2 linked regions of the Halotia branconii CENA392 genome follow. The protein of the gene in region 1 binds, or shares a complex with, the protein of each later gene. Links are inferred from orthologs where the notes say so. Each region holds a gene or a part of one and is shown on either strand. Other genes may lie near its edges.

The links. Proteins that work in one complex are often made in the same cells at the same time.
Region 2: the proteins of rodA (region 1) and mrdA are in contact, whole or in part, in a crystal structure (PDB 6PL5), measured with the Thermus thermophilus proteins. The link is inferred for Halotia branconii CENA392 from one-to-one orthologs. Residues at the interface, in WP_223903423.1 of Thermus thermophilus: Phe161, Val165, Phe168, Val169, Leu172, Pro198, Tyr199, Glu202, Tyr211, Arg212, Asp213, Gln220, Val221, Gln223, Ser224, Ile226, Ala227, Ile228, Gly229, Ser230, Gly266, Phe267, Val270, Leu274, Tyr277, Gly278, Leu281, Phe285, Leu289, Arg297; in WP_223903432.1 of Thermus thermophilus: Arg4, Ile5, His6, Leu8, Ala9, Phe12, Ala15, Leu16, Leu19, Gly20, Arg22, Ala23, Trp24, Leu26, Gln27, Val28, Tyr31, Tyr34, Leu36, Leu43, Thr45, Asp47, Lys156, Gln157, Gly158, Ser160, Val184, Leu201, Glu202.

Annotation. Positions count from the first base shown.
Region 1 is NZ_CP124543.1:641,351-645,196, reverse strand. What follows is about bases 264-3,139. They hold rodA (rod shape-determining protein RodA), read right to left. Parts: upstream 2,422-3,139; coding sequence 1,105-2,421; downstream 264-1,104. Other genes in these bases: QI031_RS02865 (Mrp/NBP35 family ATP-binding protein), read right to left, coding at 2,570-3,139; QI031_RS02875 (NAD(P)H dehydrogenase subunit NdhS), read right to left, coding at 746-943; QI031_RS02880 (HAS-barrel domain-containing protein), read right to left, coding at 264-630. Also shown: more of QI031_RS02880, read right to left, coding at 1-263; more of QI031_RS02865, read right to left, coding at 3,140-3,640; QI031_RS02860 (hypothetical protein), read right to left, coding at 3,704-3,846. UniProt on the Escherichia coli protein: Peptidoglycan polymerase that is essential for cell wall elongation. Also required for the maintenance of the rod cell shape. Functions probably in conjunction with the penicillin-binding protein 2 (mrdA).
Region 2 is NZ_CP124543.1:4,458,639-4,462,466, reverse strand. The notes cover bases 342-3,199. They hold mrdA (penicillin-binding protein 2), read right to left. Parts: upstream 2,760-3,199; coding sequence 924-2,759; downstream 342-923. Other genes in these bases: QI031_RS19635 (ABC transporter ATP-binding protein), read left to right, coding at 3,158-3,199; QI031_RS19645 (J domain-containing protein), read right to left, coding at 342-384. In the rest of the region: more of QI031_RS19645, read right to left, coding at 1-341; more of QI031_RS19635, read left to right, coding at 3,200-3,828. UniProt on the Escherichia coli protein: Catalyzes cross-linking of the peptidoglycan cell wall. Responsible for the determination of the rod shape of the cell. Is probably required for lateral peptidoglycan synthesis and maintenance of the correct diameter during lateral and centripetal growth.

The sequences.
Region 1 (3,846 bases):
CCGTAAGCGATCATAGTCATCTTTCAACAGTACGCTTAGAGTACGTCCAGCTTTAATTAGCCATTGTCGGTCAGCTTTACGTAACTGGTAAACTTCACGAATAGCTGCTGCGATTAAAGATTCTACTGGCGCACCATTTATAGAAAGTAATGTCCGCAAAAAATCTAGTTCTTCGGTGAATTGAATTATTGCTTCTGGTTCACATCGATAAACAGCTTGATGAATTTGTGGGGGACGGGGAGGTAGATACTGATATATTGCTTGGTTATAACCTAGAGTAAGAGATGGCTGCTCAAATCCGACGATCGCAGCCTTAAATTCAGTTTTGAGCATAGCAAAAATCTGGGGTTGTTCTTCACGCAAATCCTGCAATGACAACCCCAGAGCCACAGCCCGATGTACAGAATCTACAGGCATAGTCGTAGCATAATACACCACAGCATAAACTTGATTGCCTGACTCTTCATCCACAGAACATACCCAACTACCAAAAGGCGGCATCGGCGGAAAACTTAAGTCTTCCGGCTCTAAACACTGTGCCAAAAATTCAGTAGTAGTAGTTTCGATCACCTCCGCAATGTGATTGGGATGGCGATCGCCTGTGGCAAACTGTGGTAAAGGAAGGCGCATCTTGGTTTCTTGTCAGTTATCAGCGATGCACTGAGTTTCGACTTCGCGGCAATCGAGCGAAGTCGAGATTCAACTACCGCGTAGTCGAAGTGTTGTCAGTAGTTAGTACTTTGTTCTATTTTCCTTTTTTACGTCCTGCTGTGATTTCTACAGCTTCCAATTCCGATAAGCGAAAAGTAACTAATTTATCCCAGTTACCACCTTCAAATAATACAGCCACCTTACCATCGCTGACTCGTTGCACAAGTCCTTCAGAGCGATAATAAGTATCTGCGGGGTTGTTAACGCGAACCGTTGCTCCAGGCAGAATCATCATGTTTACCTTCGCTAGTTTACTATTAATAGCTTAATACTTGTTAACTGTCAGTTGTCAGGTGAAAAAGAACTATGGAAAGAGTCACCAATGCCCAATGCCCCAAGTCGGCGAACGACCCTCTCAATCTATAAAAGGAGGAGTTCCTCGCCGACTTTCTATTAATAATACTTCTGTCGTTGGCGAAAATTCGCTACCGATTCTACTATTCCTAAAGAGATAAAATTAGTCAACATAGCAGAACGTCCGTAACTCATCCAAGGTAAAGGTATTCCTGCTACTGGTGCTAAACCAACAGTCATACCCACGTTTACAAGCAATTCAAAGACAATCATAGATAAAACACCAATAGCCAACAGCGAACCAAAATTGTCTTTGGCTGTTTGAGCTATACGCAACAAACGGAAGCAAATTAAGCAAAATGCAAACAACACAACCAAACAACCGACAAAACCAAATTCTTCACCGACTGCGGAAAAAATAAAATCTGTATGCTGTTCGGGTACAAAATTCAGTTGAGTCATTGGCCCTTTAAATAAACCCCATCCCCAAATCTCACCCGCCCCAATCGCAATTCGTGATTGGTGTTGGTGATAGCCAGCGCCTAAAAGGTCGTGTCCGGGGCGCAGAAATACAGTTAATCGGGCTTTTTGGTAATCTTTTAAAATATGATTCCAGGCAAATACTCCTAATTCCCCACCTAGAAGGTTAAGAGCCGCTGTGCTGATCCCATTCAGACCAAATCTACGCCAGGGAAGAGTCCGCCAACCCAAAATACCCATAGCGACCACCCAAACTAACCCTAAAATTCCAAAAGATACTTCTTGATTTAATGAAACTATCGGTGCGGACAAAGGCCAATTTGTACTGAACAAAATAGCAGAAACTACAGGCGATATCATCAAAATCAACCAGCCTGGGTTGGCATTTGCCCAATAAAGCATTCCTAAAACGATCGCCGCAAATACCAATGATGTGGCTAAATCTGGCTGCAAAAAGACCAATCCCCAAGGAATAGCAGTAATTGCCAGCACCCGAAACACACTTTCGAGGGTGGAAGCTGTGCGTTTATGTAATAGAGCCGCCAAGGTGATGATTACGCCTATTTTGGCAAATTCCGAGGGTTGGACATTGAAGCCAGCAACACTGATCCAGCGCTGTGCACCTTTGGCACTAGTACCAGCAATCATCACTGTAATTAGACTGAGACTCGTCAGTGCGTATGTTATCCAATGCCACTGAATCAAGTTTTCATAACGGCAACGGGCTAAAAACAACGCTATTAAAACGCCGATCCCAGCTACCAACCAATGCCACCACCAATCGGTTACGGGCTGTTTGAGTTCTGTACTCAAAATCATGATGCCGCCAAATATACTGATACCTATAGGTAAACAAAATAACAACCAATCTACTTGCTGCCAGGGCTTAACCCAATACTTCCAACGAACTTTGGGAAAGGAACGTTTTAATAACATTGTGCAATTTTAAACTTTAGAATTGACTATTAATATAGCGATTCTTAGATAAAAAACTACAGGGCATGGGGCATTGAGCATAGATATTATTATTCTCCCCTGCCCCAGTCACTGAGCGTAGTCGAAGTGCTGCTCCTCTGCCTTGTTACTATGTCAGTGCAGCCACAGACACTTTACCAGCAATTGCTAGAGCGATCGCTTTTAATGCTTTGGCAGAGGCCGAATCTGGTTCAGCAACGACTATCGGCACACCATTATCACCACCAACTCTCGTCGGAATTTCTAGTGGTATGCATCCTAATAAGGGAACTCCCAACTCTGATGCTGTTTTAGAGCCACCACCAGAACCAAAGATGTCATATTGCTTATCTGGCATATCTGGGGGGATAAAATAACTCATATTTTCTACGATCCCCAATACGGATATGTTTAATTGCTGAAACATTTTTAACCCTTTACGGGAATCTAACAATGCTACAGTTTGCGGGGTAGTAACAATTATTGCGCCCGACATTGGTACTGCTTGGGTTAAAGTTAGCTGAGCATCACCAGTTCCTGGTGGCATATCTACAATCAAATAATCCAGCTCTCCCCATTCGACTTGATAGAGAAATTGGCGAATTACTCCGTTAAGCATTGGGCCACGCCAAATTACTGGTTGATCTCTGTCAATCAAAAAGCCCATTGAAACCAATTTGACACCATGATTAAAAGCAGGTTCTAGAACTTCACCTTTATCTGTGGAACGCACAACAATTTGAGCATCGGCTAGCCCTAACATGGTGGGGTCATTAGGCCCGTAAATATCGGCATCTAATAAGCCGACTTTAGCTCCAGTTTGCGCCAAAGCCACTGCTATGTTTACCGCCACCGTACTTTTACCAACACCACCTTTGCCACTGGAGACAGCCAGAATATTTTTAACACCAGGAACGCCAGTGCGATCTGGTAGGTTTTTCTGCTGGGGTGTTTCTGCTGTCACTTCTACATTTACCTCTGTGACACTAGGTAGCTTTTTAACCGCTTTTTCACAATCTTCGATAATAAATTCACGTAATGGACAAGCAGGTGTAGTCAATACCAAAGTGAAGCTAACCTTGCCACCGTCAATTTTGACGTTGCGAATCATATTCAGTTCTACCAGACTCTTACGGAGTTCTGGGTCTTGCACTGGTCGCAACACTTCTAAGACAGAGCGTGAATCAAGAACATCGTACATAGTGTTTTAACCGTTACCGCCGTAACCAAATTTAAGAAAATTTCATTATCACCTAATAGAATCTTAACTTTCTTGGGGGCTAGGGCGTGTTTTCAAACTACAACTGTAGATTGGGGAGCCACTGCGTTGGGGAGACAGCGCCGTGGTGTTAGCGTAGCGGTAGCGATGCAGGAGCGTCGGCAGTCCGTGGTCTTGGGGAGCCACTG
Region 2 (3,828 bases), 3.8 Mb from region 1 along the record:
TTCGTCTAGTTCTGCATCTTCATCTTCTTGCTCAAATTTTGGACTGATGATCCCTGCTGATTGAAGACTGCGATAAACTCCTTCAACATCTTTTTTAGTTTGTTTACCAAACTTTCTCTTAGTAAATATTTCATCAAACAAAGTATGAATTTCTCGGTCGATATCTGCCAATTTTTGAAACCGAGGACTACAGCGACTAAATATTTCTGTCGCTAAAGAACGCATCTGCTCGACAAAGTTATTTAACTCAGTCCGTTTTCTCTTAATTTGTTTTAGCAACCATTGATGTTCTTTATCTAAAGCTTCCAAACGAATATGAAAAGAAGAGAGAGCCAGCGATTTTGTTGGGTGGGGTTGGGATGAAGATGATGCTGGTCGATGCATAAAAAAGATAAGTTTAATTGGATTACAAGGCAGAATTTGCTTTTAGCTTTCAGTTGATACTAATTTGCGTTCTATTGTAGTAGTTCAAGGTTGATGAGATTGCTACCTTGCGGGAACGCTTGTGCGAACCTTCCATTTTGTTTCAGTCGCAATAACGGAAGAAGTACCGTATTTGACAGAAAAACTAGTATAAAAATTTACACAATAAATCTAAATACTGATAAATTTGAGCAATTGATATTGTCAGATTAAACAGTATTTACACCTTACTATTTTTTTGTATATACACATAGTCACAACAACTCTTTGAGCTATTGCCCCGTAACCCATGCCCCATGACGGCAGTTGCTCCACTTGGGGAGACCCCAAGACCCACAAGGGGTGCGGCAGTCGCACAAGAGGGGAAACCACGCCAGTTCCTTCAAGTCGAGAAACCCGCCCAATGCCCAATGCCCACTTGCCCTGAGCGAAGTCGTTCGACGGAGTCGTTCCCGAAGGGTAGGGATGCCCAATGCCCCATGCCCCATGCCTCTTATCAATTAATCGCCAGGAGTCACGACTGAAGATTTTTCAGATTGAGATTTCAGATATTTGCCTGGATATTTATGTTGAAAATAAGCTTCTAGTACTTGTAAAACCATTGGGCCACAATCAGTACCTCCGTGACCGCCAGAGTTTTCCCCAAACGCTACCACTGCAATTTCTGGCTTATTACTAGGGGCATAAGCACCAAACCAAGTATGATTGGGACGACCAACACCAGCCTCCGCCGTACCGCTTTTTCCTGATGTGGGGGGGATTGATGGCACATTTAAAAGTTTACCTGTACCTTCTGTTACCACTTTTCGTAGTCCATCACGAAGAACTTTGATAGTTGACGGTTTCATATCTAATGATTCCCGCCAGCTTTTTGCTTCTTCATGATCTTTGAGCAAATGTGGCTTGACTCTATACCCACCATTCGCTGGGACAGAAAACATAATCACTGCTTGTAGTGGTGTGACTTGTAAAGCGCCTTGACCAATGGACATATTGATAGTGTCGCCTATAGTCCAAGGCATTTTAAAAACTTTCTGTTTCCATATCTCATCTGGAACTAAGCCTCTTGATTCTTCGTTGGCAAACTCAATACCAGTTTTTTGACCAAATCCATATTCGCGACTCCATTTAATCAACGTTGGGCCACCGACTTTTCTGCCAACTTGATAAAAGAAGGTATCACTACTCATGGCGATCGCTCTAGGAAATCCTAATGGCCCAAATCCGGCATGATTCCATTCGCCAAAAGTCACTCCACCAATGGTCAGAGAACCAAATGTTTGTAGTACTGTGTCAGGAGAAAATTTACCCGATTCTAAACCAGATGTCGTAGTAATAATTTTGAAGGTACTGGCAGGTGGAAAGGCACTAAGGACACGATTAACCAAGGGATGGTTCTTACCTTGGACACTTTGCCAATCTTCCTGGGAAAGTTTTTGCTTGGAGAAAATATTAGGATCAAAGGTAGGATGAGATGCCATTGCTAAGACAGCACCATTATTTGGGTCAATTGCCACAACTGCACCTTGTAATTTTCCTAAAGCTTTGTCTGCTGCTTTCTGCACCTCTAAATCTAGGGTTAAGTGCAAATCTGTACCAGATTTTGCTTGTTGTTCTCCTATTACCCGGATAAACTTACCTGTACCATCTACTTCTACTTGCTTACCGCCCCATTCACCCCGCAGTGTTTTTTCGTAAGCTTTTTCGATTCCCATTTGACCAATTACGTCTCCTAGTCGGTAGCCTTCATCTTTCCTGGCTTTCAACTGGTCAGGAGTAAGTTCTCGTGTATATCCCAGCACATGTGCTAAGGCTTTGCCATGAGGATAATAACGAACTGCTTCTGTATTTATTTCTACTTCTGGAAGTTCGCTTTCATATTCTTTTAAAGCTGTAATTTGTACTTCGTTCAAGTCCCGTGCCACTCGGATTAGTGAAGAAGAGTTAGGACCTGCTTCTTCTAATTTTTTTTCCATCTCCTCTGGGGAAATGTGAAGAATTTTTTCTAAACGCGAACCGACAATTGACCAAGAAGGCTTAGTATGAGCCATTGGCAACAGATATACAGAATGGGGATAACGTGTACTAGCTAAAAGCTTGCCATTGCGGTCAAAAATATTACCCCGTTCTGGTAGTTTAGGAATCATCCGTATCCTGTTAGACTCTGCTCGTTGGCGGAGTTTTGGCCCTTCAACGATTTGCAAATATGCCAAACGAACTCCAATACCAGTAGTCATTAATAAGGTAAATATAATTAAAAATATTGACTGCAAGCCACGTCCTACTGTACGTGTATCTTTTTTGCTATTGGAGAAAGATGATGAAAATAAAGCCATAAAATAACCTTAATATGATTTTATACAATATTTTTTAACTATTACCGTATATATAGCGGTTTTATTTTGAATAAAATACACCACTCTAGCCCATAGACTCTAGTTCCTAGCCCCTTTTCCTTACTGGAGTGTATTGGATACAACCGAGAAGCGATACAGAGCTTGTAACAATTGAGAAAGTATATTCCTGAACAACTGTTTTTGACAGATACAATAAACCAAAGTGTTTACTGAAAGATGATGTATAAAGGATTAAAGTGAAGACTCCACGGATAAACCTGCTTAGCTGATATAGAAGCATCTAAAATTTTATCCTTCATAACTTTATCCTTCAAATTTTCTTGAGGCTACATTGACTCAACGAAATCACGTAAAATTACGGCATTCTACTGAAGATTATGGCTCAAACTTTCATGCAGAATCAGAGGGGGATAACGACTTTTCAGCCACTTGATGTTGAATTGCGTAACGTGTTCAAGTTTTTTAACGAAGAACCCGCAGTACATGGAATAGATTTAGATGTGAGGCAGGGGGAGTTCTTTAGTATTTTAGGTCCTTCTGGCTGCGGAAAGACCACAACTCTACGCTTAATTGCTGGATTTGAGAGGGTTGATGCTGGCAAGGTATTGATTCAAGGTCAGCCGATGACTCATGTCCCTCCTTATCGCCGACCCGTGAATACTGTGTTTCAAAGCTATGCTTTGTTTAATCACCTGAATGTGTGGGAAAATATTGCTTTTGGGCTGCGGTTGCAAAAATTACGCAAATCAGAAATTGAGAGCCGAGTTAAAGATGCTTTAAAGTTAGTAAAAATGGAAAGTCTGCGATCGCGCTTTCCTAGTCAGCTTTCTGGTGGTCAACAGCAGCGAGTCGCCTTAGCAAGAGCTTTAGTCAACCGTCCGGCTGTGGTGCTGCTAGATGAACCTTTGGGGGCGTTAGATTTGAAACTGCGTAAGGAAATGCAGTTTGAGTTATCAAATTTACACAGAGATTTAGGTTTAACTTTTGTATTGGTGACACACGACCAAGAAGAAGCGCTATGCTTGAGCGATCGCATTGCGGTAATGAA